DNA from 3 places in the Pseudomonas sp. MDV22-iso1 genome. Region 1 is predicted to be linked to each of the others. Evidence: riboswitches for the same ligand, from Rfam matches in the RefSeq annotation. Region 1 holds a riboswitch; each other region holds the start of a gene.
The links. Region 1 has a riboswitch for cobalamin ahead of AC3ZVB_RS11050 (CbtB domain-containing protein). Riboswitches for the same ligand answer to the same signal wherever they lie in the genome.
Positions count from the first base shown of each region.

Region 2: it holds a riboswitch for cobalamin, as region 1 does, so the genes downstream of both, cobO (cob(I)yrinic acid a,c-diamide adenosyltransferase) here and AC3ZVB_RS11050 (CbtB domain-containing protein) in region 1, are expected to answer to the same signal.
Region 3: it holds a riboswitch for cobalamin, as region 1 does, so the genes downstream of both, AC3ZVB_RS14220 (ABC transporter substrate-binding protein) here and AC3ZVB_RS11050 (CbtB domain-containing protein) in region 1, are expected to answer to the same signal.

Region 1 is NZ_JBYVMF010000007.1:156,921-167,039, forward strand. It holds gene cobN (cobaltochelatase subunit CobN) at 1-2,113, opposite strand, end outside; gene cobW (cobalamin biosynthesis protein CobW) at 2,117-3,178, opposite strand; cobalamin riboswitch at 3,279-3,493, opposite strand; cobalamin riboswitch at 3,732-3,958, shown strand; gene AC3ZVB_RS11050 (CbtB domain-containing protein) at 4,078-4,269, shown strand; gene AC3ZVB_RS11055 (CbtA family protein) at 4,281-4,988, shown strand; gene AC3ZVB_RS11060 (cobalamin biosynthesis protein) at 4,985-5,398, shown strand; gene cobM (precorrin-4 C(11)-methyltransferase) at 5,480-6,226, shown strand; gene nfuA (Fe-S biogenesis protein NfuA) at 6,368-6,952, opposite strand; gene AC3ZVB_RS11075 (acyltransferase family protein) at 7,010-8,044, opposite strand; gene AC3ZVB_RS11080 (fatty acid cis/trans isomerase) at 8,159-10,119, opposite strand, start outside.
Region 2 is NZ_JBYVMF010000001.1:331,783-341,901, forward strand. It holds gene AC3ZVB_RS01530 (DUF2066 domain-containing protein) at 1-890, shown strand, start outside; gene AC3ZVB_RS01535 (AI-2E family transporter) at 935-2,008, shown strand; gene hda (DnaA regulatory inactivator Hda) at 2,238-2,942, shown strand; gene AC3ZVB_RS01545 (C40 family peptidase) at 3,156-3,803, shown strand; gene AC3ZVB_RS01550 (C40 family peptidase) at 3,969-4,508, shown strand; gene AC3ZVB_RS01555 (PQQ-dependent sugar dehydrogenase) at 4,628-5,941, opposite strand; cobalamin riboswitch at 6,093-6,325, shown strand; gene cobO (cob(I)yrinic acid a,c-diamide adenosyltransferase) at 6,407-7,018, shown strand; gene AC3ZVB_RS01565 (cobyrinic acid a,c-diamide synthase CobB) at 7,015-8,397, shown strand; gene bluB (5,6-dimethylbenzimidazole synthase) at 8,394-9,044, shown strand; gene cbiB (adenosylcobinamide-phosphate synthase CbiB) at 9,041-9,949, shown strand; gene cobD (threonine-phosphate decarboxylase CobD) at 9,942-10,119, shown strand, end outside.
Region 3 is NZ_JBYVMF010000011.1:2,023-12,141, reverse strand. It holds gene AC3ZVB_RS14230 (hypothetical protein) at 1-549, opposite strand, end outside; gene AC3ZVB_RS14225 (low affinity iron permease family protein) at 775-1,143, shown strand; cobalamin riboswitch at 1,821-2,015, shown strand; gene AC3ZVB_RS14220 (ABC transporter substrate-binding protein) at 2,161-3,174, shown strand; gene AC3ZVB_RS14215 (FecCD family ABC transporter permease) at 3,171-4,187, shown strand; gene AC3ZVB_RS14210 (ABC transporter ATP-binding protein) at 4,184-4,969, shown strand; gene AC3ZVB_RS14205 (aminotransferase-like domain-containing protein) at 5,187-6,518, opposite strand; gene AC3ZVB_RS14200 (DMT family transporter) at 6,599-7,495, shown strand; gene AC3ZVB_RS14195 (NIPSNAP family protein) at 7,697-8,014, shown strand; gene AC3ZVB_RS14190 (DUF2268 domain-containing putative Zn-dependent protease) at 8,159-8,830, opposite strand; gene AC3ZVB_RS14185 (M15 family metallopeptidase) at 8,913-10,119, shown strand, end outside.

The sequences.
Region 1 (10,119 bases):
TCGGCGACTCGCCGAAGATGTGCAGGCCGTCGCGGATCTGCGATTCCTTCAAGTCGCACAAATACGTGTCCAGCCGCGGCAACCAGATCGCCGCATCGGCATCGCTGTTGAGCTTTTCGTCCAGTTGCAGCTCACGGTCGATGTGGGTATCGCGCACCAGTTGCAGGATGTCGCGCTGCAGCTCCCGCGCCCGGCGTGGGTCCAGCAACTGCGCTTCGTAATACTCGTCGGCGAGCAATTCGAGGTTGCGCAGCGGCCCGTAGGTTTCGGCGCGGGTCAGCGGCGGCATCAAATGATCGATGATCACCGCTTGAGTGCGCCGCTTGGCCTGAGCCCCCTCGCCCGGGTCGTTGACAATGAACGGATAGATGTTCGGCAGCGGCCCGAGCAGTGCGTCCGGCCAGCAGTTTTCCGACAGCCCGACGCCCTTGCCCGGCAGCCATTCGAGGTTGCCATGCTTGCCGACGTGAATAACCCCATGAGCGCCATAGGTGTTGCGCAACCAGAAATAGAACGCCAGGTAACCGTGCGGCGGCACCAGGTCGGGGTCGTGATAGACCGCGCTGGGATCAACCTGATAGCCCCGCGCCGGTTGAATACCGACGAACGTCAGGCCGAAACGCAGGCCGGCGATCATCATTCGGCCGCTGCGGAACATCGGGTCGTTTTGCGGCGCCCCCCAACGTTCCAGGACAGCTTCTCGGTTGGCCTCGGGCAATGCGTTGAACATCAGCCAATAATCATCCAGCCCCAGGCTTTGCTGGCACGGACGCTGGTCGATCGTGTCAAGGTCGTTGCTGACGCCGCCAAGCAGTTGCTGGATCAGCGCAGTGCCGCTGTCCGGCAGTTCGGCAGGCAACGGATAACCTTCTGTGTGCAACGCGCGCAGGATGTTCAGTGCAGCGGCCGGTGTATCAAGACCGACGCCGTTGCCGATGCGTCCGTCCCGGGTCGGGTAGTTGGCCAGAATCAGCGCGATGCGTTTTTCGCCGTTCGGCACCCGCGCCAGATCGATCCAGCGCCGCGCCAGTTCGGCGACGAAATCCATGCGTTCGGGTTGCGCCCGGTAGCACACCACGTCCGATTGACTGCGTTCGCTGCGCCAGGCCAGGTCCTTGAAGCTGATCGGCCGGCTGATGATTCGCCCGTCGAGTTCCGGCAGCGCAATGTGCATCGCCAGATCCCTAGGGCCGAGTCCCTGTTCACTGGCACGCCAACCCGGCTCGTTGTCTTGAGCACAGATCGCCTGAATGACCGGAATATTGCGACGAAACGGTCGCAAATGCGGTGCTTCAGGGCTGGACTGGGCGAAACCGGTGGTGTTGAGAATCACCCCGGCGTCGACCTCATCCAGCCAATCCTCGACCGCCGCCAGGCAGCCGGGCTCTTTCAAACTGGCCAGCGCAATCGGCAACGGGTTTAACCCCGCTGCCTGCAAGCGCTGGCAGAACACATCGATAAACGCGGTGTTCGCCGCCTGTAAATGCGAGCGGTAAAACAGCACGGCGGCGACCGGCTGATCGGCTTGCCAATCGGCTTGCCAGTCCTTCAGATCGGCGGGGCTTTTATGAGGGTGGTAGATGGCCGTGCGCGGCAGGGTTTGCGGCTCGGACCAGGCGTAATCGCGCCCCAGCCAGCGATTGGCCAGGCAGCGGAAAAAGTCCAGCGCGTTGCTCAGGCCACCCTGGCGCAAAAACTGCCAGAGCCGGTCACGGTCGCCGGCAGCCACTGTGCTCAGGTCGCTGAGTTCCGGGTCGGGGCGATCATCGCCGGGCACCAGGATCAGCTGCACCCCTTGCTCGGACAACTGCACCAGCCGCTCGACGCCATAACGCCAGTAGCCGATGCCGCCGTGCAGCGAGATCAGGATCACCTTGGCATGGCGCAGCACTTCGTCGACATACAGGTCGACCGAAGCGTGATTCTGCACCTGCATCGGGTTGGCCAGGCGTACGCTCGGGTAATCGTCGGGCAGCTGCTGCGCCGCTTCGGCGAGCAACGCCAGGCTGGAGTCACCGCTGCACAGGATCACCAGCTCGGCGGGGGTTTGTCCAAGGTCGGCAATGTTGTCATCCGAGACGAATCCGCCGGGCTGAGTCCTGAGCAGGTGCATGGGTTAAACGCTGAGCGCAGCGCGCAACTGCGCTTCAAGTTGAGCAGCGTCCAACGCCTGGCCGATCAACACCAGACGCGTGGTGCGCGCTTCGTCAACGCCCCACTGACGGTCGAAGTGCTTGTCGAAACGCGTGCCCACGCCCTGAATCAGCAGCCGCATCGGCTTGTTCGGAATCGCCGCGAAACCTTTGACTCGCAAAATGCCGTGCTTGACCACCAGTTGGGTCAACGCGTCCATCAGCAGGCTTTCGTCGGCTTGCGGCAGTTCAATGGAAATAGAGTCGAATGCGTCGTGATCGTGGTCGTCTTCACCTTCATGGTGGTGATCGTGGTGGCTGTGGCGGCTGTCGATGTGTTCTTCGGAACCGGCGCCGAGGCCGATCAGCACATCCAGCGGAACGCGGCCGCTGCTGGCTTCGATGACCTTGACTGCGGGCGGCAGTTCTTCGGCGACTTCGAGGCGCACACGGGCCAGGTCTTCAGGGCTGATCAGGTCTGCCTTGTTGAGGATCACCAGGTCGGCGCTGGCCAACTGGTCGGCGAACAATTCGTGCAGCGGCGACTCGTGATCCAGGTTCGGGTCGAGTTTGCGCTGGGCATCGACCTGGTCCGGGAAAGCGGCAAAGGTGCCAGCCGCCACGGCCGGGCTGTCGACCACGGTAATCACCGCGTCAACGGTGCAGGCGCTGCGGATTTCCGGCCACTGGAAGGCTTGCACCAATGGCTTGGGCAGTGCCAGCCCGGAGGTTTCAATAAGGATGTGGTCGAGGTCACCACGACGGGCAACCAATTCGCGCATGACCGGGAAAAATTCTTCCTGGACGGTGCAGCACAGGCAACCGTTGGCCAGTTCATAGACGCGGCCGTTGGCTTCTTCTTCGGTGCAGCCGATGGCGCACTGCTTGAGAATTTCACCGTCGATGCCCAGCTCGCCAAACTCGTTGACGATGACGGCGATGCGCCGGCCCTGAGCGTTGTCGAGCATGTGCCGCAGCAAGGTGGTCTTGCCCGAGCCGAGGAAGCCGGTAACGATGGTGACGGGGAGTTTGGCCAGTGTTTTCATCGGATGCCCTTTGGCAAGGTGGCGGGCATGCGGGACGACAATCGCTGCGACAGGTGCGCGCGCGGAAGAGTTCGCCACCGGATCACCCCGCCCGGTTGTAGTGAGAATCTGTTTCGAGGCAGGTCTCCTGGCTGACGGCGTGCCTGGCGGTTTCGCCTGGCATTCGCTGCGCCTTCCCGCGAACCCGTTGGACAGGGTTTGCAGTGGCGTGGCAGCGAACATCACCGTTCACAGTTGCGGGGGCAGCCGCGGCTTGAACCGCGTTCCCTTCTTAGCTTCGGTAAATACCGAAGAACCTCGAAAGCGCAAGGCTACGCATGGTCTTGGGGCCGGTCAATGTTCGTGAGGCAACACGGCCCCTGTGGCGAGGGGATTTATCCCCGTTGGGCTGCGCAGCAGTCCTGCTCTTTTTAAGGTTTCTGAAGGGGCCGCTTCGCGACCCAACGGGGCGGTGCGACGTTTCGCTGAATCCCCTCACCACAAGTAAACCCCAGACATTCGATACCGAGTTGAGAACCCTTGCCAATTGACGCCAAACCCCCGCCCATGCTCTCCTACACGCCTTGTTACGGGTGCCCTTCACAGGGTGAAACGGGAAACCGGTGAATCATGTGCTTTACTCAAGGCCATGTCAGTCCGGTGCTGCCCCCGCAACGGTAAGCGAGTGAGGAATCGAATCCACTGTGCCAGCAGTTCGGCATGGGAAGGTGATTCTTGCAGGTTGAGGCGAAGCCCCAGCCCCTCGTGAGCCCGGAGACCGGCCCGCAACACACAGTGATTTTCACCTTCACTGAATAACAAACCCGCGGTGGGCGGGCGCTGTTGCATCTCTGCGTGCCCGATTCGCAGGGATCTTCCATGCGCTCTATTCACCCGCTGACAGACCAGAGGGAAGCGCCATGTCGACCATCAGCACCACCGGCAGCAACACCGCCAGCACCACCACGACCCTGACCCAACGCCTGACCGCCGCCTTGTGTGCGTCGATCCTGGGCGCATGCCTTGTGTACTTTGCCGGGTTCTCCCACATCGAAGCGGTGCACAACGCCGCCCACGATACCCGTCACAGCTCCGCATTCCCGTGCCATTGAGACCTGCCGACATGATCAAGCGTATTGCGCAAACCGCAGGGTTCACCGGGCTGCTGGCCGCCCTGCTGCTGACCCTGCTGCAGAGCTTCTGGGTAGCTCCGCTGATTATGCAGGCCGAGACCTACGAAAAATCAGAGCCTGCCGCGGTAGAAATCCATGAGCATACCGGCACCGCCATGGCCGCTCATGCCCACGATGCCGAAGCCTGGGAGCCGCAAGACGGCTGGCAGCGCGTGCTGTCCACCACCGGTGGCAACCTGGTTGTAGCGGTTGGTTTCGCCTTGATGCTCGCTGGCCTCTACACTCTGCGTGCGCCCAATAGCACCGCGCAAGGCTTGCTGTGGGGACTGGCCGGTTACGCCACGTTCGTGCTCGCGCCAACCCTGGGCCTGCCGCCTGAATTGCCCGGCACTGCCGCTGCCGACCTGGCGCAACGCCAGATCTGGTGGATCGGCACCGCCGCCTCTACCGCCGTCGGTATCGCATTGATCGTGTTCAGCCGTCACTGGCTGATGAAAGTCCTGGGCGTGGCGATCCTGGCCGTTCCCCACGTGATCGGCGCGCCGCAACCGGAAGTGCACTCGATGCTCGCCCCGGAAGCGCTGGAAGCTCAATTCAAAATCGCTTCGCAGTTGACCAACGTCGCGTTCTGGCTGGCCCTGGGCCTGATCAGCGCCTGGTTGTTCCGCCGCAAAGGTGAAGGCCAATACCGCGCATGACCCATGCCAGCACAGCGCAGACACTCGTGGTCGGCCTGGGCTGCCAACGCGGCTGCCCTGTCAGCACGTTGCGGGCGCTGCTCGATCAGGCTCTGCAGGCTCATCAGATTGAATTTCACCAGATCAAGGCACTTGCCAGCATCGACCTGAAACGTGATGAACCGGGCCTGATCGCACTCGCCGAACAGCTGGAGCTACCGATCGTGTACTTCAGCAGTGAGCAGTTGGCGGGTTATCACGGGCAGCTCAGTCATCATTCAGACATCGCCTTTGAGCGCACGGGTTGCTATGGCATCGCCGAAAGCGCCGCCCTGGCCCTCGCCGAACAGCTGGCTGACGCACCGGCAAAGCTGCTGATTTCGCGACAAAAATACGCTCAGGCGACCCTCGCATTGGCGTGTGCCGCTTAAAATCTTCGATAATCCCCACCCCGATCATGAGCAATCTTCATCTGAAGGTGTGCCTCGCCCCTTTTTTCACAGGATACGACGATGACCGTCTTCTTCATTGGCGCAGGCCCCGGCGACCCGGAACTGATCACCGTCAAAGGCCAGCGGCTGATTCGCAGCTGCCCGGTAATCATCTATGCAGGATCTCTGGTGCCCGCTGCAGTCTTGGAGGGGCATCACGCCGAAACGGTGGTGAACAGCGCCGAACTGCATCTGGAACAGATCATTGAATTGATCAAAACCGCCCACAGCGAAGGCAAGGATGTGGCGCGGGTGCATTCCGGTGATCCGAGCCTGTACGGCGCGATTGGCGAACAGATCCGCTACTTGCGTGAGCTCGACATCCCGTTTGAAATCATTCCCGGCGTGACCGCAACCGCGGCTTGCGCAGCGCTATTGGGAGCCGAACTGACGCTGCCGGATATCTCCCAAAGCGTGATTCTGACCCGTTATGCCGACAAGACCGTGATGCCCGCTGGCGAAGAACTCGCCAGCCTGGCGCAGCACAAGGCGACCATGGCGATCCATTTGGGGGTCAATCACCTTGAAAAAATCCTCGCCGAATTGCTTCCCCATTACGGCGCCGACTGCCCGATCGCGGTGATCCATCGCGCGACATGGCCGGATCAGGATTGGGTGGTGGGGACGATTGAGGACATTGCCGGGAAGGTTGAGGCGAAGGGGTTCAGGCGTACGGCATTGATTCTGGTGGGTCGGGTGCTGGGGAGTGATCAGTTCAGCGAGTCATCGCTATACCGTGCGGGGCATGCACATTTGTATCGCCCCTAAGATCAAAACATCGCAGCCTTCGGCAGCTCCTACAGGAGAGCTCATTCCCCTGTAGGAGCTGCCGAAGGCTGCGATCTTTTAGCTTTACCCATAAAAAAACGGCACTCACGGGTGCCGTTTTTTCATTTCGCAGCGAACGCCTTAGTAGTAGGCGTTTTCTTTCTGCGTGTGGTCGGTAACGTCCCGCACACCCTTGAGCTCGGGAACGCGCTCGAGCAAGGTGCGCTCGATACCTTCACGCAGGGTGACGTCCGCCTGGCCACAGCCCTGGCAGCCGCCGCCGAACTTGAGAACGGCGATACCGTCGTCAACCACGTCTATCAGGCTGACCTGACCGCCGTGGCTGGCAAGCCCCGGGTTGATCTCGGTCTGCAGGTAATAGTTGATCCGCTCGTTGATCGGACTGTCGGCGTTGACCATTGGTACTTTGGCGTTTGGCGCCTTGATGGTCAGCTGGCCGCCCATACGGTCGGTGGCGTAATCGACAACCGCATCATCCAGGAAGGCTTCGCTGAACGAATCGATGTAGGCCGTGAAGCTTTTCAGCCCCAGAGCGGTGTCTTCAGGCTTTTCTTCGCCCGGCTTGCAGTAAGCAATGCAGGTTTCGGCGTACTGGGTGCCAGGCTGGGTGATAAAGACGCGGATGCCGATACCCGGGGTGTTCTGCTTGGACAGCAGATCGGCCAGGTAATCGTGTGCGGCGTCGGTGATGGTAATAGCGGTCATGGAAACTCCTCGCAGGCTTGGGCGCAGTTTACGCCAATCAACGCGCCGCACAAAGTCCTAGTATTTTTGTCGGGAAAGCGTCGGGGCCGTCTCTGTGGCTGTCGAGTCATCAACTCGGGCTTTAAGCCACCGATAGCTGCGTTTTTCCACCCATTCGTAACTGGCCCATGAACCCACGCCGATGGCCAGCACGCACACGGCAAACATCACATAAGGATTCACGCCATAACGTTGCGCGACGAAACCACCGGCGGACAGCACCAGCACGTGCATCAGGTACACCGAGTAGGAACAATCGCCCAACAGTTTCAGCACCCGATTGTGTTCGAAGTACCGTTCCAGCGACATGCTCGCCATCACCAGCACCGCGCTGGGCAGGCCCCAGGTCAACAATCGGGGTTGCGGTGCAAGGTGATAGATCGCCAGCAATGCGCCCCCAATACTTAACAGCGGCAACCACAAGCCGGGTTTGATCCAGCCACGACGGTAGATCATGCCGATGGCGATCCCCAGCAAAAACTCATAGACAATGTCTGAACGATAGAACTCACTGATCCAGCCATACCCCGTCCACGCCTGGCACACCGCAAACAGCAGCGCCGCAACGATCATCAACCTGACTTGCAAGCGAAACAACAACGCCCAGGCAAACACCACGTAAAAGAGCATTTCGAAGTTCAGCGTCCAGCCGACATTCAGCGTCGGATAAATCCCGTAGCCGCCGGGGTTTTCGGTAGGAATGAACAACAGCGACAGCAGGAAGTGCGACCAGTCGACCGTCTGATCCGGCAACACAGGCTGCGCGAACACCACCACCAGTGCCATGAGCACCGTGTATAGCCAGTACGCCGGAACAATGCGAAACAGCCGATACAGCAGGAATCGACCTGGCGGTAGCGATTTGCCCTCGGTGGACAGAAAAATCACCAGACCACTGATAACGAAAAACACATCCACGCCCACCGCACCCTTGTCGATGAAAAACTGCCCCACCGGGCCGCGGGCCTGGAAGTCGAAGAAAATCTGCATGAAATGGTGGCCGACCACCGCCCAGGCCGCGAGTGCACGCAATGCCTGCACTGAAATCAACATTGATGGCCCTCCGATCTAAAAATCCACCACCTCCCTGTTGCAGGAGCAAAGCTTGCTCCTGCAGGTATCAGCGGTGCTTGATAGATCGGACACCCGCCACCGCTCAAAGGTCGATCAAAGATTCTCGTACCGATTCATATCCAGCACGCCCTCCTCCAACGGGTCGGTTTCATGCACGTAGCGGCTCATATCGTGGAAGTAGAACCAGAACTGCGGATGGCTGCGACGAATCCCCCAACGCTCGACGATTTTCTCGAAGCGATTGGCGTCCTTGGCATTTTCCATGGCGGCAACGAACGCCGGCACCTGATCGGCGGGAATGTTGAACATGAAATTCGGATAGCTGCTGAGCACGCCCGGGTAGATAGTCAGCGTATCGAGCCCCGGCTGATAGCGCAGCGATTCCCCCAGCAGAAACGCCACATTGCTGTGCGCCCGGTTGCGCAGCAGGCTGTAAACCGCACGTTTGCCACTCGCGGTTTCGATACGCAGCATCGTCGCCTCCGGCAATTGATCGATCACCCTCAACCCCGCCGCCGGACGGGACGTCAGGTTACTCAAGGCCTGTTCGGCATTCTGTAAATCAGGATCGATGTTCGGGCGCGAGCAATACGCACCGTCGCAGCGATTGATCGGATCGGGGCTGGCATTGAGGTCGCCATACCGGGCCAGCAACTGCATGGAAAAATCGCGCTTGGGGTCTTTTGCGTCAAGCTTCAGCGCGGTGTCTTTGTCATTGTCGATGGACTCGTAATCCAGCCACATCTTGATTTTGCCGCCGTTCTGATACCAGTCATCCAGGTAACCCTCCCGGGAATCGGCCGGCATCAAGCGCAGGAAGTTCTGCTCCGCACCGTTACGAATCAAGTCGAAATACAGCCGCGTCTGCGCCTGATGGCTGACATTGCCGAATACGTCAAAGTTAACCGCCAGCTGATAATAGGTGCGCTCCAGCAACGGGAAGTCGAACAGCCACATCGTCTGAGGCACTTCGCCGATCAGGCCCTTGTTCACCGAAGCGCTGTCGAAATGCCGGAAGATACTCAGCAATGCATTGTCGTTTCCGGCCCACAAGGTCGACCAACTCGGCGCCGGCGCATCGGCGTAGCTGTCACGGCGCAACGCCTCGTACTCGTTACGCTTGTTGCGGTAGTCATGCCACAGGGTCAACACGCTGCCGACGTCATCGTTCTGCCCCGGCATTGCCAGTAAAGGCGTGGCCTGGCCGCGATAATTCGGGTCGGTGATGTAGAGGTCGTGTTCCGGCGCCTGGAACATTGCCCAAAAGTTATCGCGAATCACGTCGGTGGCGATCTGGCCACGACAAACCGGCCCACGAATGAACGTGCGCACAAAGTATTCAGCGTTATCGAGCATGAACTGATAGCGCGCCTGCGCCGGAATCGCTTCGAAAGTGGAGAACGGATTGGCTCGACGTTTCGGCCCGTAACCCGGCAATGCATTGACCTGCCAGTCACCGCTGTAGAACAGGGTTTTGACCCGCGCCATCTTCGCCGCACTCAACGGGTAGGTGATGTGGGTCTTTTGCACAATGACGCCCTGCACAGGCCACAGGCGGTAATACACCTGAGTCCCTGGATCGTCATTGGGACGGCGTGTCTGGATCAGGTCAATGGGCTGTCCGGTAGGCGTACGCGAGCGCACCCACTGGAAGAAATGCCCCGGTTCACCGTCTTTGAAGTAAACGTGCGCCAGAAACCAGTGCTCGAACAACCACCGCCCCACCAGGCTTTCCCGCGCACCAGGCGCATTGAGCAGGTTCTCCCATTGCACCACCTGTAACGCTTCCTGCGCCGACGGCACCAGGCCTTGCTCATCGATTGGCGCGCCGGAGGCCAGCCAACGTTGCAAGGTCTGGTATTGCTGGTCAGTCAGGCCCGTAACCGCCAGCGGCATCCCCTCTTTCGGATGAACGCTGGCGTAACCAGCGAATTCGGACGGCATGGCACACATGTTTTGTCGGTTCATGCCGAGCACGATGTCTTGCGGCAACTTCGCATTGGGCTGCAATGGGGTGTTGTGGCCCAGCTCCAGCATCCTCGCCATCAACGACG
Region 2 (10,119 bases), on a different contig from region 1:
TGACGGGTGATCCCAAGGCTGCGCAGAACCCGGGGTTGGCCGCCATCCGCAAGGACCCTCAGCAAATCATCAGTCAGTACGGTTTCGAGGCTGGGCCGCCGGAAGTGCTCAAGGTTGATTTTGACCCGGCGACCACCGAGCAGGCATTGCGTCGCGCGGGCCTTTCGTTGTGGGGCGCCAATCGACCCTCGATCCTGGGTTGGTGGCTGAACGACGCCACCGAGGGTTCGAGCCTGGTCGGTGATGGCCAGGCCGCCGCCGTGCCACTGCGTCGTGCGGCACAGCATCGCGGTCTGCCGTTGCGTTTGCCGTTGGCGGACCTGAGTGAACAGCTGGTCGCTACCGCGCCAAATCTTGAGGGCACAGATGCCGCACCTCTGCGTGGTGCATCGGAACGTTACAACGCGGATGCGTTGCTCGCGGTGCATGCGCGTGAAGAAGGCGGCCAATGGCAGGCCAAGTGGAATTTGTGGATGGGCGATAAAAAAGAAGCGGGCAGCGTACAGGGCGCCGATCAGGCCGCAGTGGCTGACGCCGTGATGCTGGCGGTCAATGAACGCCTCGCGCCGCGATTTGTCGTCAAACCGGGTGCTTCGGGCGAGCAACTGCTGGAAGTACAGGGCATGAATCTGGAGCGATATGCGGCGCTCGGGCGTTTGCTGGAACCCTTCGGCATGCGTCTGCAGAGTGTGGATGGCGACCGGATTCTCTATCGGGTCAAAGGCAGCCCCGAGCAGTTGAAGGCTCAGTTGTCCCTGGCGAAATTGCAGGAACTTCCGGCCGGTGAGGCACCCGCTCCAGTACCACCGGTACAACCTGCCGTCGAGGGTTCCGCCCCTGCAGCAGCGCCCATCCCGGCACCGACACCGCAATTGCGTTTTCGCTGGTAGTTTTTCTTTCCTTTTCCTTATATAGAAGCAAGCAGGAGTGGTACATGGCCGATACGCGGCGTTGGTTCTGGTTGGGTGGGGTTGTCCTGCTCTGCGCGTTTGTCTGGCTCTTGCATCCGATCCTGACGCCATTTCTGGTGGCACTGCTGCTGGCTTATCTGTTCGATCCCCTGGTGGATCGGCTGGAGAAGGCTGGCCTGTCCCGAACCTGGGGCGTGGTGGCGGTGTTCGCGTTGTTCACGTTGATCTTCACCACACTGTTGCTGGTGTTGGTGCCAATGCTCGCCAAGCAATTGTTCCGCTTGTACGAGTTGGCGCCGCAGATGCTCGACTGGCTGCAGCACACGGCATTGCCATGGGCGCAATCGAAGTTTGGCTTGTCCGACGGCTTCTGGAAGTTCGACAAGCTCAAAGCTGCGATCAGTGAACATATGGGCCAGACCACGGACATTGTTGGCGTGGTGTTGAGTCAGGCGACCGCTTCAAGCCTCGCGGTGATCGGCTGGCTGGCGAATCTGGTGTTGATTCCTGTGGTGAGTTTCTACCTGCTGCGGGACTGGGACCTCATGATGGCCAAGATCCGCAGCCTGCTGCCGCGAGATCGTGAAGAGCGCATCGTGACCCTGGCAGGCGAATGCCACGAAGTCCTGGGGGCGTTCGTGCGCGGGCAATTGCTGGTCATGGTGGCGCTGGGCGTTATCTATGCCGCGGGCTTGATGCTGATCGGTCTTGAGTTGGGGCTGTTGATCGGTCTGATTGCCGGCCTCGCGGCCATCGTGCCTTACATGGGGTTTGTCATCGGGATCGGTGCGGCGTTGGTCGCGGGCTTGTTCCAGTTCGGGGGTGACCTGTATCCCATGATCGGTATCGTCGCGGTGTTCATGGTGGGTCAAGCACTGGAAGGTATGGTACTGACACCGTTGCTGGTGGGAGACCGAATCGGCCTGCACCCGGTCGCGGTGATTTTTGCGATTCTGGCGGGGGGTGAACTGTTCGGTTTCACCGGCATTCTACTGGCGTTGCCGGTGGCCGCGGTGATCATGGTGCTTGTGCGCCATATGCATGATTTGTATAAGGATTCGGACATCTACGGCGGCGAAGACGAGCCCCAGCTTTAACGTCCACGGATCGTTCATGACGCCTCGCCCGGTCACATGCCGGGCGGGTGCGCATTCGCTGGGTGGCTGTCGCATTCACCGCCAAAGAAACTGTCACAAAACCAGTGCGTTAACGCAAACCTTTGATTTTGCTTGTGGTCTGTCGCATTGTGCGGCCAGCGTCACGGGTATAAACTTCGCAAACTTTACACAGAGGCCACTAACGGTTCCTTGGAACTGTTCAGTCAGCATGAAACCGATTCAGCTGCCCCTAGGTGTGCGTCTGCGTGATGACGCCACCTTTATCAATTACTACCCAGGCGCCAATGCCGCTGCACTCGGCTATGTCGAGCGGCTCTGCGAAGCCGACGCCGGCTGGACTGAAAGCCTGATCTATCTGTGGGGCAAGGACGGGGTAGGGCGTACGCACCTGTTGCAAGCCGCCTGTTTGCGCTTCGAACAGTTGGGCGAGCCGGCGGTGTATTTGCCGTTGGCAGAGCTGCTGGATCGCGGCATCGAAATCCTCGACAACCTCGAACAATACGAACTGGTCTGCCTGGATGATTTGCAGGCGGTCGCCGGGCGTGCCGATTGGGAAGAGGCGCTGTTCCATCTGTTCAACCGTCTGCGCGACAGCGGCCGGCGCCTGTTGATCGCCGCGTCGACGTCCCCCCGAGAATTGCCGGTGAAGCTGGCGGATCTTAAATCCCGGCTGACGCTGGCCTTGATCTTCCAGATGCGTCCGCTCTCCGATGAAGACAAATTGCGCGCATTGCAGTTGCGTGCTTCCCGTCGCGGCCTGCACCTGACGGATGAAGTCGGGCATTTTATTTTGACCCGCGGTACCCGCAGCATGAGTGCGCTGTTCGAGTTGCTCGAGCGACTCGATCAGGCCTCTCTTCAGGCTCAGCGCAAGCTGACAATTCCGTTTCTAAAAGAAACTCTGGGTTGGTAAAACCACCGTCCTGCAAGGCTTTCGGCGCATTTCAGGCGGCAGAAATTCCGCTTTCCTACGCGTTGCAGGCTGCGAGAGTGTCTAAATGGGGCTTTAGCGCTTAGATGTAAACGCGAAACCGAAAAGTCACATAAAGTTCGATTGAATTTGCAAATGAGGATGATAGCGGGCATAGTCTCGGCTTCTTTACAACTATCAGCCACGGTCGTGCCCATGCTAAATCGCTTCGCACCCCTCGTGCCTCTCGCACTCGTTACCCTGTTGTTCGGTTGCGCTGCTCACTCTCCAGTTTCCGAGCAGACGTCACAGCAGCAGCAACAGCAGCAGCAGCAGCAGTTCAAAAACACTATCACCGCCCAAGCTTCTTCCGTTCAATACCTGGAAGAGATGGCCACCGAAAAAGAACTGGCGACCTTTGCTGATGGCAAGTCGTACCAGCTTCCGGTTCTGGCCGACAGCATCCTCGAACGCGGCATGTCCCTGATCGGTACCCGTTACCGTTTCGGCGGTACCTCTGAAGCCGGTTTCGATTGCAGTGGTTTCATCGGCTACCTGTTTCGTGAAGAGGCCGGCATGAACCTGCCGCGCTCCACTCGCGAAATGATCAACGTTGATGCTCCGCTGGTCTCGCGTAACAATCTCAAGCCAGGTGACCTGCTGTTCTTCGCCACCAATGGTCGTCGCGGTCGCGTCAGCCATGCCGGTATCTACCTGGGCGATGACCAGTTCATCCACTCCAGCAGCCGCCGCAGCGGTGGTGTTCGGGTTGATAGCCTGGGCGACAGCTACTGGAGCAAAACCTTCATTGAAGCCAAGCGCGCACTCGCGATGGCTCCAACTGTGGTCACGGCGCGCAAGTAAGCTCACAGTTTGTAAGGTGAACTTAAAGTCTTACTTGAAGTTTGCCGTATAGCGTCTAGAATCCTGATCTATTATTGATGGCAAACCGCCTGCGTTACGCGCAGGCGGTTTTCTTTTCTGCCTTTCCGGTGGAAATAGCCGCAGCCAGATCAGGATGTTCTGCTTATGACGACGTCGGCCCGCCTCACTCTCTTGCTTTTCGCAGCGTTGCTCAGCGCTTGCGCCAGCCGCACTCCACTGCCAGCCGCGCCGGTTATTCGCGCTCCCATCGTATTTGGTCCTGCCCAACCTTTTTCGCCTGAGGCGGAAGACGTGCTGTTTCGTGCGTTGGGCCTGGTGGGAACGCCTTATCGCTGGGGCGGCAACACGCCGGACTCGGGGTTTGATTGCAGTGGACTGATTGGCTACGTCTACCATGATGTCGCCGGTATTACCCTGCCGCGTACCACCCGCGAGATGATCGGCATGCAGGCCGCCAGCGTGGGCAAGGAAGGTCTGCAAACCGGGGATCTGATCTTTTTCGCCACCAACGGTGGTTCCCAGGTCAGCCATGCCGGGATCTATGTGGGTGAAGGCCGCTTCGTTCATGCGCCAGCCACTGGCGGTACGGTGAAGCTGGACAGCCTGTCCAAGGCTTATTGGCAGAAGGCATACCTGAGCGCCAAGCGAGTCCTGCAGCCGGAACACCTGGCACGCAATCCGTAACAGGCGTCCGTTGCGCCCAAAAAGATTACGTTGAATAAAAAAATCGCAGCTGACTGCAGTATCTGATTGGACGAACCTACGTCCCCGGAAGCTGCCGAAAGCTGCGATTTTTTTTGACCTTATTTAACTGCCGACACCCGCCAAACCTTGTTCCCTACGTCATCTGCCACCAGCAATGAACCCTGCTGATCGATCACCACACCCACTGGCCGGCCCATGGCTTTTTCGTCTTCATTAAGGAAGCCAGTCAGCACATCGATCGGCTGCCCAGTAGGCTTGCCCGCGCTGAACGGCACGAAAATCACTTTGTAACCGCTGTGCGGCTTGCGATTCCATGAGCCGTGCTGGCCAATGAACGCGCCTTCCTTGAACTGGGCTGGCAGTGTGTTGCCTTGCGCAAACGTCAGGCCGAGGGAGGCGGTGTGTGGGCCTACCGCATAATCTGGAGCAATCGCCTTGGCCACCAGATCAGGGTTTTGTGGCTCAACGCGAACGTCTACATGCTGGCCGTAATAGCTGAACGGCCAGCCGTAAAAGGCACCGTCCTTGACCGAGGTGATGTAGTCCGGCACCAGGTCACTGCCGATTTCGTCACGCTCGTTGACCGCGGTCCATAACGCGCCACTATTCGGCTCCCAGGCCATGCCGTTGGGATTGCGCAGGCCGGAAGCGAAAATACGGTGATTGCCTGTCGCGCGATCCACTTCCCAAATGGCCGCGCGACCTTCTTCCTTGTCCATTCCGTTTTCCGCGACGTTGCTGTTGGAGCCAACAGTGACGTAAAGCTTGCTGCCATCCTTGCTGGCGATAACGTTTTTAGTCCAGTGGTGGTTCAGCGTGCCACCCGGCAAATCGACCACTTTGATCGGTTGCGATTTGATCGCCGTGTCGCCGTCTGCATAGTGGAAACGCAACAAGCGGTCGGTGTCGGCGACATACAGGTCATTGCCGACCAGGGTCATGCCAAAGGGCGAATTCAGGTTCTCCAGAAACACGGTGCGGGTTTCAGCGATGCCGTCGTGATCCTTGTCCCGCAACAGCGTGATGCGGTTCGGGCTGGGGACACCAGCCCCCGCGCGTCCCATGACGGTCTTCATGACCCAGCCTTTTATGCCTTTGCCATCATCGGGTTTTGGCGGCGCGTTGGTTTCTGCCACCAGCACGTCACCATTGGGCAGCACGTAGAGCCAGCGTGGGTGATCGAGCCCTTCGGCAAATGCGGCCACCTGCGTGCCGGCCGCGGCTGTCGGTTTGGCACCGTCAGCCCAGCCAACGGCCGGGGCGATGTTCACCGTCGGTATCAGGGTCTTGTTCGGTTCTGGCAACTTCGGTGACGGACCGGTGCCGTCGGAGACTTGCAGGCTGGAGGTCTCACCGCAGGCGACGAGACCTCCGGCGAGCGCGATGACGAGAACGAATTGGAGTTTGCGCATGCTGATCTTCCCTTTGAATGCATTGACCTGATCAGTAGAGAAGCGCAAATGTGCGATGGTTCAACAGGGCACAATCAATCAAACGATCTGCGGCAGTTAATCGCGCAGACAAGTCCCGTCTTTAATTGACGCTCCACCCCCAACCCTCTAACCTTCGCGGCTTGTTTCAGGTGCTCTGTGACGTCGTCGACAGAGTGAAACAGGGAAGCCGGTGAGTGATCGCTTTGTTGCACGAAGCTTCGCGATCCCGGCGCTGCCCCCGCAACGGTAAATGAGTAAAAACTGCGCCTTGTGCCACTGTGTCGATTATCGGCATGGGAAGGCGCGCAGTTCGGCGTCAAGCCGCTCATGAGCCCGGAGACCGGCCTGATCCATCCAGCGGCATCACGGTGGGCGATGCCAGGCTTTTTGCCGTCTATTCTTGTGCCTGCCCGCCGTTATCCAGCCCCAACGGAGAGCTTCCCCATGACTGATACCCCTGATCGCGACGAACGCCACCTGGCGCGCATGTTGCGCAAAAAAGCCGTGATCGACGAACGCATCGCCAACTCCCCGAATGAATGCGGCCTGCTGCTGGTGCTCACCGGCAACGGCAAGGGCAAAAGCAGCTCGGCGTTCGGCATGCTTGCCCGGTCCATGGGGCATGGCATGCAGTGTGGTGTGGTGCAGTTCATCAAGGGGCGTAACAGCACCGGTGAAGAACTGTTCTTCCGCCGCTTTCCGGAGCAGGTGCGTTTTCATGTGATGGGCGAAGGTTTCACCTGGGAAACCCAGGACCGTCAGCGTGACATTGCTGCTGCCGAAGCGGCGTGGGCCGTTTCTCGTGAATTGTTGCGCGATCCGTCGATTGGTCTGGTGGTGCTGGACGAGTTGAACATCGCGCTCAAGCACGGCTATCTAGACCTCGATCAGGTACTTAGCGATTTGCAGGCCCGCCCGCCGATGCAGCACGTGGTGGTAACCGGGCGCGGTGCCAAGCCGGAAATGATTGAACTGGCTGACACCGTCACTGAAATGGGCGTGATCAAGCATGCGTTCCAGGCCGGGATCAAAGCGCAAAAAGGCGTCGAATTGTGAATCAACCCCGTCATTGCCCCGCGGTACTCATCGCCGCGCCGGCGTCCGGTCAGGGCAAGACCACCGTCACCGCTGCACTGGCCCGTTTGCATCGCAATCAGGGGCGCAAGGTCCGGGTGTTCAAGTGCGGCCCGGACTTTCTGGACCCGATGATTCTCGAGCGCGCCAGCGGTGCGCCGGTCTATCAACTGGACATGTGGATGGTTGGCGAGCAGGACAGCCGTCGACTCCTGTGGGAAGCCGCGGGTGAGGCTGACCTGATCCTCATTGAAGGCGTCATGGGGCTGTTCGACGGCACGCCGTCCAGTGCCGATCTGGCGCGGCATTTCGGTGTGCCGGTGCTGGCCGTGATCGACGGCACGGCCATGGCGCAGACCTTTGGTGCGCTGGCCTTGGGGCTGGCGCGCTATCAGCCGGACTTGCCGTTTGCCGGCGTATTGGCCAATCGGGTCGGTACCTTGCGCCATGCGCAATTGCTCGAAGGCAGCCTGACGGAAGGGTTGCGTTGGTACGGCGCATTGTCCCGGGAAACCGGGATCGAATTGCCGAGCCGGCATCTCGGCCTGGTGCAAGCGGGTGAATTGAACGACCTGGATCTGCGCCTCGATGCCGCCGCCGATGCACTGGCCGGCAGTTGCGAAGTCGCGTTGCCCCCGGCCGTGGAATTTGCTGCGCCGGATGTGATCGTCGCCGAGCCTTTGCTGGCGGGCGTGCGGATTGCCGTGGCCCGTGATGAAGCGTTCGCTTTCACCTATGGCGCGAGCCTGGATTTGCTGAGGGCCATGGGTGCCGAATTGCTGTTTTTCTCGCCGATCCGGGACGCCCATTTGCCCGAAGCGGACAGCCTGTATCTGCCAGGCGGTTATCCGGAATTGCACCATGTAGCGCTGTCTCAGAACACCTCGATGATGGATGCGATTCGTGCTCATCATAGCGCTGGTAAACCGCTGCTGGCCGAGTGTGGCGGCATGCTGTACCTGCTCGACTCATTGACCGATGTCGATGGCACGCGCGCGGAGCTGGTCGGCTTGTTGGCGGGAGATGCAGTGATGCAAAAGCGACTGGCGGCGCTGGCGTTGCAAGCGGTCGATTTGCCCGAAGGCTCACTGCGCGGGCATACCTATCACCACTCTTTGACCAGCACCGAGCTGCAACCGATCGCCCGTGGGCTGAGCCCGAACGGTGGGCGCGGGGCCGAAGCGGTTTATCGTGAGGGGCGGATGACGGCTTCTTACGTGCATTTTTATTTTCCGTCGAATCCGTCCGCCATTGCTGCGCTGTTTGCGCCTGACCGTGAAGTAGCCATCGCGGGCAATCCGGCTTCCACGGTTGATCACCTGCTCCTTGTGGAAGCTGGCTTGCCAGCGAACAGGACATGACCGACAACACATTTTCTGAAACCGAACGCGATGCGGTCTACCGAGCCATCGCCGAGCGCCGCGACATGCGCCACTTCAGCGGTGGCACCGTCGAGCCCCAACAGCTGAAACGCTTGCTACAGGCCGCCCACCAGGCGCCCAGTGTCGGCTTGATGCAGCCTTGGCGTTTCATTCGCATCAGCGACCGGGTCATGCGTGGCCAGATTCAATCGCTGGTGGAAGAAGAGCGCATTCGCACCGCCGAAGCCCTGGGCGAGCGCACCGACGAGTTCATGAAGCTCAAAGTCGAAGGCATCAACGACTGTGCCGAAGTGCTGGTTGCCGCCCTGATGGACGATCGTGAGCGGCATATTTTCGGCCGTCGGACCTTGCCGGAAATGGACCTCGCCTCAGTGTCCTGCGCGATCCAGAACCTGTGGCTGGCGTCTCGTGCCGAAGGGCTGGGCATGGGCTGGGTGTCGCTGTTCGAACCCCGGGCCCTGGCGGATTTGCTGGACATGCCCGAAGGCGCCAAACCGGTTGCCGTGTTGTGCCTGGGCCCGGTGAAAGCGTTTTATCCGGCGCCAATGCTGGTGCTCGAAGGTTGGGCGCAGGCGCGTCCGCTGAGCGAATTGCTGTATGAAAATGTGTGGGGAGTGAATCAATGAGTGTGGCGTTGTTGAGTGTCGCCGCCGTGGCGCTGGATGCGCTGGTGGGTGAACCCAAACGCTGGCATCCGCTGGTGGCGTTCGGCCGATTTGCCGACCGCATCGAGCAACGTTTCAACAGTGGTGGACGCGGCTGGCGCAGCCATGGCGTGACCGCCTGGGTAATCGCTGTGCTGCCGCTGACCTTGTTGGCCACGGCGTTTTCCTGGGCGCCTTATGTCGGTTGGATCGTGGAGATTCTCGCGCTTTATTGCGCACTCGGCATGCGCAGTCTCGGCGAGCATGTCGAGCCCGTGGCCAAGGCCCTGCGCAGCGATGATCTGGAAGAAGCGCGCAATCGCGTGGGGTATCTGGTCAGTCGCCAGACCAGCGAACTGGATAAAACCGAAGTCGCTCGCGCCGCGACAGAATCCGTACTGGAAAACGGCAGTGACGCGGTGTTTGCTGCGCTGTTCTGGTTTGCCGTGGCCGGCGCGCCGGGCGTGGTGCTCTACCGTTTGAGCAACACCCTGGACGCCATGTGGGGTTATCGCAACGAACGCTTCGAGCGCTTTGGCTGGGCGGCGGCGAAGATAGACGACGTCCTCAATTACATTCCGGCGCGGCTGGTCGCCCTGACTTACGCCCTGTTGGGGAAAACCCGACTGGCGTTGAAATGCTGGCGCACCCAAGGGCCGACCTGGGACAGTCCCAACGCCGGTCCGGTGATGGCGGCCGGTGCTGGCGCGCTCGGGGTCGAGTTGGGCGGGGCGGCGATCTATCACGGTGAATTGCATCAGCGTCCGCCACTGGGTGAAGGTGAGCCTGCGAGTGCCGACTCCATTGATCGAGGCTGGCAATTGGTCCAGCGCGGGGTATGGTTGTGGCTGTTGATTCTCTGCGTGGGTGCTGAATTTTATGCTTGAACATGGTGGCCGTTTACGCAAGGCGGCGCTCGAGTACGGCATCGCCGAAGCGGATTGGCTCGACCTGTCCAGTGGGCTCGCGCCCTGGCCGTTTCCGGTCCCGGAGATCCCTTTGCGGGCCTGGGCACGCTTGCCCGAAACTGATGATGGTCTCGAACAGGCAGCCTGCG
Region 3 (10,119 bases), on a different contig from region 1:
CAAACCAGCACCCGAATCGGTGCGTGGCGGGACAGACGTTTCATACGGTCGCTGCGCCCCGAAACCACCGGAAGGAGGATTGGAGCTGCCCATGGCGGGGTCACTGTCGCGGGTGGTGGTATAGGCCGCAGACGTGCCCGCTTTCAGGAATCGCGACAGGCCGAAGCCCAGGGCAACACTGCCGGCAATGAACAGCGTGGGGTTGCTGCGCGCCAGATTGGCTGCATCGTGCAGCAGCTGTTCGGCACTTTTGCCACGCAGATTACCGGCCAGCCCGCTCATGGACTCGGCCATGTCGGCCAGGTAATCGGACATGCCGAGCGTGTCCTTGCTTTCAATCTCGGAGACGAAAGATTTAGCCCCCTGGGCCAGTGCCTCGATCTGGTCTGCCGCTGTATCACGGTACTGCCCGAACTGCGCATCCGCTTGCTGGCGCGCATCACCCAGGGCCTCGGTAACGCCCTCCTTCAAATGTTGAAAATCGGCTTCCGGTCTTCCGGAGTCCTGACGATCGGTCTGACCGTCAGTCCTGCTGTCTGAACTATTCATGACGTCCCTCGCTGTTCAAAAAAAGCGTTATCGGGTACGCCACGAGCGCTCGCAGCCCCCCTCAGTTCAGATGACGGAGCGACGTTGAAAGGAGTTCCAACAAAATGATGAGCGACGTGAGCCCTCGGATACACGGGAGGAAAACGCTCACGGACAAAGGAGAAGTAAAAAGAATTTCAAAGAATCACTGCGGTCTATCACTGACCATCGCAAGAGTAGGCATTCATGAAATTCGCACAATTCTGCCAGGCACTCTCCAATCGAGCCGGCAGCTCAAAAACCTTCCTCACCGCCATTGTCCTGATCATCGTATGGGCGCTCACAGGTCCCTATTTCCACTACAACGACACGTGGCAACTGATCATCAACACCTCCACCACGATCATCACGTTCCTGATGGTCTTCCTCATCCAGAACACCCAAAACCGCGACAACGATATCTTGCATCTGAAAATCGACGAGTTGATTCGAGCCACTCAGGAGGCACAGAACGCGACGTTGTCATTGGACAAAATGGGCAGTCGGGAACTGCGCAAGCTGCGTAAGCATTACAGCGCTTTGGGGGATGTTGAGGCGATCAAGGTGAGTGATTGAGGCCTACGGCGAACGCACCCAATACCTGGAAAAAACGCAGTTCGGTCGGCTTTTGATCTGCACTTGATCTGCACTTGATCTGCTTTTGATTTGCTTTTGATCTTCTTGCCCCCTCGTAAGGCCGAGCGCAGGTTCTGCGCAGTGGGCAACCCGGCAAGGATGCCGGGTTAGCCGCCCCCGGCCATGGATGGCCGATGGCGGCGGGCCCACGGAGCAGGACCGGAGCGAGGGTATGCCGAGCCCAGGCGAGGCACCGGACGAAAGGGGCAAGAGCGTTTGGTTACTTGGCGCTTTTCCAAGTGACTCGCCGTAAGGGCGAAACCAATAGCCGCCGTAACCGCAGAAATGGATATGTACACCAGCAACAATCTCACCGCCGATCAGGCCGCCATCGCTGGCAAGCCAGCTCCCACAGTTTGATCGGGTACATCAGCAAATATCGACCGGCTATGAGGGCGCCATCGCCGGGCAGGCCACACACAGTTTGATCGGTGTACATATGGGAGAAACTTGCTGCCTGACAGGTCGCCATCGCGAGCAGGCTAACTCCTACAGTTAATCCGGGAGCATCTGGGGGATGTGGCTTGGTTGTCAGGACGCCATCGCGAGCACGCTTTGCTCCTACAGTGGATCTGGGTGCATCGGGGTTAGACAGGTTCCCCTCGGACGGTCTGATCGACTACCATGCCGCCGCCGGTTTCCACATGGGATTAATAGGGAATCCGTGATGCTCACACAGCATCAAACGGAACTGCCCCCGCAACTGTAGATGCTGAGCCTGCTCCACGAACGCCACTGGGATCATCCCCGGGAAGGCCGGGGCCAGGCGATGACGCATCAGTCAGGAGACCTGCCGGCCAAGCAAATCACTAACCGGCGGGGTGTCCGGGAAGGACATCCTTGCCGCGTGCGTCACTTCGGTGATCGGCCTTGCACTGCCTTTGCAGCAGCGTTCGATGATGTGTTTCCAGACCGTATACCTCGGCTTCCCTGTACGGTTCAAATGGAGATCGCCCCATGCTGCTGCCCCGCTTCGCCACCCTCCTCTCGGGCCTGGGTTTTTGTGCCCTCGCCCAGGCGACCCCGACTCAGTACCCCCTCACCGTCGAAAACTGCGGCAGCACGCTGACGTTCCAGCACGCGCCTGTCCGGGCCGTGACCATTGGCCAGGCCGGCACTGAAATGCTCTATGCCATGGGTTTGAGCGACAAGTTGGTCGGCACATCGCTGTGGTTCAACGATGTCCTGGCCACGTACAAAGCCGAGAACCACAAGATCGAACGCCTGGCCGACAACGAGCCGAGTTTCGAAGCGGTGATCGGCAAACGTCCTGAACTGGTGGCGGTGGAGCTGGAATGGATGGTCGGTCCGCAAGGCGCAGTGGGCACTCGCGAGCAGTTTCATGAGCTGAATATTGCGACCTACCTGATGCCCTCCGATTGCGAAGCCAAAGACAACCTGGTCGGCGCCGATGGCACGCGGCTGGAGGCGTTTCGCATCGACAGCATCTACAAAAGCATCAGCCAATTGGCGCAGATCTTTGATGTTCAGGGCCGCGGCGAGCAGTTGAACGCCGAACTCAAGGCCAGCCTGGCGAAGTCGATGGCCACGGTGCAGAACAAGGACCTGAAGCACACCAGCGCGCTGTTCTGGTTCTCCAGCGCCAGCCTCGACATCGACCCGTACGTCGCCGGCCACAAGGGCATCCCGGATTTCATGCTCAACACCTTGGGCGTGCGCAACGTCGTTGAGTCCAACGAGGAATGGCCGACTGTGGGCTGGGAAACCATCGCCAAGGCCAACCCGACGTTCCTGGTGATTGCACGTATGGACCGCCGACGATTCCCTGCTGACGATCATGAAAAGAAACTGCAATTCCTGCGCAGTGACCCGGTGACGCGCAACATGGACGCGGTGAAAAACAACCGGATCATTATCCTCGACGCCATGGCGATGCAGGCCAGCGTCAGAATGTTCGATGGCCTTGAAACACTGGCGACCGCCATCAATGGCTACGACCTGCCGCAATGACCAGGACGTTGATTCGCACGCTGCTGGCGTTCGTGACACTGCTGCTGGCAGTGATCGCTGGCGTGGCCATTGGTGAAACGCCGATCGAGCCGGGCGTGGTGTTCCAGGTGTTGGCCAACAAGCTGTGGGCGGCCGGGCATGTGCTTGATCCCATCGACGAAGGCATCGTCTGGAACTACCGCCTGACCCGCGCCCTGGTGGCCGCTGCCTGTGGCGCCGGGCTGGCGACTTGCGGGGTGATCCTGCAGTCGTTGTTGCGCAATCCGTTGGCTGATCCTTACCTGCTCGGCATCTCCGCCGGCGCGTCCACAGGTGCCGTGCTGGTGGCGTTGCTGGGTGTGGGGGCTGGCGCGGTTTCGTTGTCCGCCGGGGCATTCGCCGGCGCGGTTGCGGCCTTTGCCCTGGTGATTCTGCTGGCGCGTGTCAGCGGATCGTCCAGTGGCACCGGGCAGATCATTCTGGCGGGAATCGCCGGCTCGCAATTGTTCAATGCGCTCACGGCGTTTCTGATCACCAAGTCGGCCAGTTCCGAACAGGCGCGCGGCATCATGTTCTGGCTGCTGGGCAATCTGAGTGGCGTGCGCTGGCCATCGGTGTGGTTGTCGGTGCCCGTGGCGTTGCTCGGTCTCGCGGTGTGCCTGTGGCACCGGCGAGCGCTCGACGCCTTCACGTTTGGTGTCGACTCCGCTGCGTCGCTCGGCATTGCGGTACGCCGGGTGCAGTTTTTGCTGGTGGGGTGCGCGGCGCTGGTGACGGCGGTGATGGTGTCGATTGTCGGCTCCATCGGGTTCGTCGGGCTGGTGATTCCCCATGCCGTGCGCCTGCTGCTGGGGACTCGACATGCGCGCTTGCTGCCTTACAGCGCGCTCGGAGGTGCGCTGTTCCTGATTGCCGCTGACGTGCTGTCGAGGACGTTGATCAAGGGCCAGGTCATCCCGGTCGGGGTGATTACCGCCCTGGTGGGTGCGCCGGTGTTCGCGCTGATCCTGGTCGGTCGGAGGAATGCGCGATGAGTGCCGGTGAGTCTGTATTGAGCTGTACGGGGCTGGGCTTCGATGTCCGTGATGCGCAGCTGCTGCACGACATCCAACTGGACATTCGGCGCGGAGAAACCCTGGGTGTCGTCGGGCCGAACGGCTCGGGCAAATCCACCCTGCTCAAGCTGCTCGCGGGTGTGCGGGTGCCCACTCGGGGCGAGGTCCGGCTGGGTGAACAGCGCCTCAAGGACTTGTCGCGCCGCACGGTCGCGCAGATCCTTGCTGTGGTTGAGCAGCAGGCGGATACCGATGATTCGATCAGTGTGCTCGATGCCGTTTCACTGGGAAGAACGCCCTGGCTGTCGGCGTTGCGTCCGTGGTCGCGCGAGGACGACGCGATCGTCCAGCAAGCGCTGCATGATGTCGATGCCACGCACTTGAAAACCCGTACCTGGCGCAGCCTGTCGGGGGGTGAGCGGCAGCGCGTGCACATCGCCCGCGCCCTGGCCCAGCGCCCGCAGATTCTGTTGCTGGACGAACCGGCCAATCACCTGGACATCCAGCACCAGCTGGCGATTTTGCAAGTGGTGCATGCGCTGCCGGTGACGACGGTGATCGCCCTTCACGATCTCAATCAGGCACTCGGCTGTGATCGCCTGGCGGTGCTGGAGCGAGGCCGGCTGGTGGCGTTGGGTCATCCGTTTGAAGTGCTGACTCCGCAACGCCTGCAGGACACATTTGGGGTGCAGGCGCACTATCTGATTGATCCTTATGACGGTGCGCGGATTCTGCGGTTTCGCAGTGCTCCGGTTGCCTGATCTTGCGCATCTGCAGCAACCGCAAAACCTGTAGCAGCTGCCGAGCCTGCGAGGCTGCGTTCGGCTGCGAAGCAGTCGTAAATCCTGGGTCCGCATTCTTTCAGGTAAACCGTATCTCCCGGATTGCGACTGCTGCGCAGCCGAACGCAGCCTCGCAGGCTCGGCAGCTGCTACAGGGGACAGTGGTGGGTTCGGCAGCTTCGACGCACGCCCGTGATCAGGAATACGCCTCCACCATCCATTTCACCCTCGCCAACGCCGCCTTGAGCGTATCGATATCCACCGACCCGAGTGCCAGGCGAATCGCATGGGGTACGTGCACCGAAGTGGCGAAGGGTTCGGCGGTTGAAACGGCGATATTTTCTTCCATCAACGCCTTGGTGATCTGATCCGCCCTGGCGTCCTCCGACAGCGGCAGCCACAGGAAATACGACGACGGATGGGTGACGCAACGCAAACCGTCCAGCGCTCGTGCCGCGACGATCTGCCTGGCCTGGGCATCCCGGCGCTTTTCCTCCTCCAGCTGCATGACGGTGCCGTCGTCGAGCCAGGCGCAGGCAATGGCCGTCATCACACCCGGTGTGTTCCAGGTGGTCGACCGGATCGTTCGTTCGATGGCGGCGACTTTTTCGATCGGCGCGGCAACGAAACCCACGCGCAAGCCGGTGGCGATGCTCTTGGATAAACCAGAGACGTAAACGGTTCGCTCCGGCGCCAATACCGCCACGGGCAGCGGCGGGTTTTCGGCCAGAAAAGCATAGGCAGCGTCCTCGATAATCAATAGGTCATGCTTGCGCGCGAGGGCTACCAAGTGTTCGCGTTGTTCCGCGCTCATTACCCAGCCCAAGGGGTTGTGCATCGTCGGCATGGTGTACACCGCCCGCACGCGCCGACGGCGGCAGAGTTTTTCCAGCGCATCGAGATTGGGGCCACTTTCAGCGGCAGCAATCGGTGCGATTTCAAGGTGCAGTGCTTCGGCCAGCACTTTGAAACCGGAATAGGTCAGCGCGTCTGCGGCAATCACGTCGCCGGGCTTGAGAAAAGCCATCATCGTTACCGCCAACCCGTGCTGGGCCCCGCTGACCATCAGCACCTGCTCGGCCCCGACCGTCAGCCCCCGAGCGCCCAAATGCCGCGCCACCGACACGCGCTCGTGCAAGCGCCCCGCGTGTGGCTGATAGCGCAACAAGGCCTCCAGATCGCCGCCCGCCGCCAGTTGGCGCAGGCCACTGCGCAACAAATCACCCTGGCCCGGCAGCGACGGATAATTGAAGTTGAGGTCGATCATGCCGGCGGCCACGTCTTGCTGATCGATACCAAGGTTGGGGGGCAACGAGGTCTCCCTGACGAACGTGCCCCGGCCCGTTTCCCCACTGACCAGGCCCATGGCCTCCAGCTCGCCATAGACGCGGCTGGCCGTTACCAGCGCCAGCCCTTCACGGCTCGCCAGTTCACGGTGGGTGGGCAGCCGTGTGCCCGGCAGCAATCGGCCGGCGCGGATATCGGCGGCAAACGCATCGACCAGTGATTTGTAGCGGGATCGGGGCATCGGGATGTATCCATGACAATTTTTTGATTGTCTTTATTCTCGTCCTTAGGATGGCGTTCTGCAAATGTGAGACTGACGAAATGGAACGCGCATCGAACCTGCAACACCTTCCCCTGGAAAAGACCGCGAGCGGCTGGCTCAACGGATTTATCGGCGTGCTGATCTTCAGCGGTTCGCTGCCTGCCACGCGGGTCGCCGTTCTGGAATTTGACCCGGTCTTCCTGACGGTTGCCCGCGCCAGCATCGCCGCCGTTCTGGCGGTGTGCCTGTTGCTGGTGTTCAAGGAGCAGCGCCCTGCCCGGTCGCAACTGTTGCCCTTGGCTATCGTGGCCTTGGGCGTCGTTCTAGGCTTTCCGTTGCTGACGGCGCTGGCGTTGCAGTACGTAACGTCGGCACACTCGATTGTCTTTGTCGGCCTGCTGCCGTTGGCCACGGCGGTGTTCGGCGTGATGCGCGGTGGCGAGCGTCCGCGTCCGGTGTTCTGGCTGTTTTCGATTCTGGGCAGCCTGCTGGTGGTGGGCTTCGCGTTGTCCCAGGGACTCACCGCGTCGCCGATCGGAGACCTGTTGATGCTGCTGGCGATCCTCGCCTGCGGGCTGGGTTATGCCGAAGGAGCGAAGTTGTCCAGAACACTCGGCGGCTGGCAAGTGATCTGCTGGGCGTTGGTGCTGTCGCTGCCGGTGATGGCACCACTGGCCTGGTGGCTGGCGCCGACCTCCTTCTCGGGAGTAACCATGCCCGCGTGGTTCAGCCTGGCGTACGTGTCGCTGTTCAGCATGTTGATCGGCTTCGTTTTCTGGTATCGCGGGCTGGCACAGGGCGGCATCGCCGCGGTCGGCCAACTTCAATTATTGCAGCCGTTTTTCGGCCTGGCACTGGCGGCAACGCTGCTGCATGAACATGTCAGCCTGGGCATGCTGGGCGTGACCGTTGCAGTGATTGCATGTGTCGCGGGGGCGAAAAGGTTTTCAAGGTAAAGACCCATGGCAGGCTCACGACTTGTTCCGTGTCCTGCTGAGCGCCGGTCACTGGTTAATGGAAGAAGCGCCGGAGAAGACCATTGCAGCGATTCGTGAATCTATTGCACCCTGATCACTCATCTTCAGGGATGACGTATACAGAGCCAGCCGTTGCGGCAATGAGTGCCTGCCAGGGCACCTAATTCAAGAGGAAAAAACGTGGTCACTTGCTATCTGAGGTATGTGCTTGATCCCTACCAGATCAAGGCGTTCGAACACTACGCAAACTTGTGGATTCCACTGGTGGAGAAATTCGGCGGACAGCATCACGGCTACTTCCTGCCGTCCGAGGGCGCCAACAACATCGCCATGGCCATGTTCACCTTTCCCAGCCTTGCGGATTACGAGCGCTACCGGCAGGACTCCATGAAGGACGCGGCGTGCATCGCGGCCTTCAAGTACGCCGAAGAGACAAAGTGCATCCTGAGTTATGAACGCAGCTTTTTCCGGCCGGTGTTTGGGGATCAGCAGCAGTAGGTGATGATGCGGTGGTTTGTTCTGGCCTCATCGCGATCAGGCTCACTCCTACAGGGATTGTGGCTGGCTGAGGATTTTGTGCTGTGCCTGGATCCTGTGGGAGCGTGGTTTGCCCGCGATGGCGGCAAGCCTGTTGCTGAAAACTCAGGTTTCCAGTGATCCCCGCCGCGCCTCAATGGCTGAGTCAATGATGGTGCGCGCGGGGACATTGATCCAGGTGGCGACATCGATGTCGCCTGTCGATGCCAGCCATTGTTCAACCATCTGATAGCCCAAGGTGTAGCCCAGCCATCTCGGGTGAGCACCGAACCCAAAGAACCACTCACTGTGGTTGTAATGCGTTGAGTCAAGGGTCTGCGGCTCTATTGGTATTTGCAGGAGCTCGGCCGGTGTGACGGCTCTTTCCCAAGGCTCCGGCTCGCTACCGAGCACATGACCGACAAACTGGCCCGCCAGCCCTTCGCTGACCAAGGCTTCACCCAGTGTCCAGCCGTAGCCGGGGCCGGCCATGCGCAGGCAATGATGAACCTCATGGATGATTTGTCGGTGCAGCGTGCCGTTGCGCAGGCTTGCGAGGAAGTTCGGGTTGTCGGGATCGAGGGTCATCGAAAACAGGGTGCTGCGAACGGCTCGCCCGACAAGGCCCATTTCCGGGATGGTTTCGCCGGGCAGCGTCTGGATCAGGATATCCAGCCGTGGCGCTGGCATCAGCCGGGAAATGGATTGGTAAGCGGCGGCGAATTCGCCAATCACCTCGGTTCGAAAGTCGTCAAGGTTTCCCGAAGCTTCCAGCCAGTGCAGTGTCCATGCGTCCATTGATATCTCCTTGAATTCGTTGCAAAGGCTAAGCTCCACTGAGCCAAGCGGCCCATCATATCCACCGGAAGCCACCCTGACCATGCGCCCGAATACCTCACATTTTTCCTCGCTGCTACTGCTGGGCCTCGCCCTCGCGACCATGGCCGGTGCCGAGAACCGGCCCGATCACATGGTCTATTTGCGCACGATCGATCCCGGCATCGAGCAGGATGTCCGCTACGCCAGCGCTCACAACTTCACCGGTCATCCGCTTGCCGGATATGACGCCGCCGAGTGCCTGCTGACGGTGGACACGGCCAAGGCGCTCGCCCGGGTGCAGACGGCTTTGCGCGCCGAGGGTTATGGCTTGAAGGTTTTCGATTGCTATCGCCCGAGCCGCGCCGTGGCGGACATGGGCCGGTTCGCGACCGAACCGGGGGATCCGCGCAAGGCCGAGTTCTACCCCCGCGTGGACAAGCAGGATTTCTGGCGCCTGGGCTATGTGGCGCGGGTGTCGGGGCATTCCAAAGGCTCAACCGTGGACCTGACCCTGACCGGGCCGCAGGCGCTGCCTGCCAACAAATGGACGCCCGTGGCCGCACCGGTCGATTGCACGGCGCCTTACGAGCAGCGCTGGCATGACGGCGGGGTCGATATGGGCACCGGTTTCGATTGCTTCGACGAGCGCGCTCACCCTGACAACCCGACGATCAACGCAACGGCGAAGGCCAATCGGCAGCGCTTGACCCGTGCGATGGAAAAAGAAGGATTTAGCGGGTATTCGAAAGAGTGGTGGCATTTCACCTACGCGGGCGAGGTCGCCAAAAAAGAGGTCATGGATTTCCTCATCACGCCCCTGGCGACCCGCGATGTGGTCGACGCCAGCCAGCAGTTGATAGTGGTCACGTCGAAAAACTGGGAGGACATCCAGGGCAGCGCCCAGCGTTATGAGCGCGACGGCAGCACCTTCAAAAAGTCCGGCGACGCCTTTGCGGTGGTGCTCGGCAAAAGCGGAATGGCCTGGGGCAAGGGACTTTTTGAACCCGGCGAAGGTCCGGTCAAACGCGAAGGCGACGGGAAAGCGCCTGCCGGCGTCTTCAAGCTCGGAACAGCGTTCGGCTTTGATCCGGTTGCGCAGACAAAACTGCCCTACCTCGCCCTCACGCCGGCCACCGAATGCGTGGATGACAGCCAATCCAGTCGCTACAACGAACTGGTCGATGGCTCGGCGGTTTCAAAGGACTGGAGCAGTTCCGAACACATGCGCAATGAGGATGTGTTGTACCGCAAAGGCATCGTCATCGATC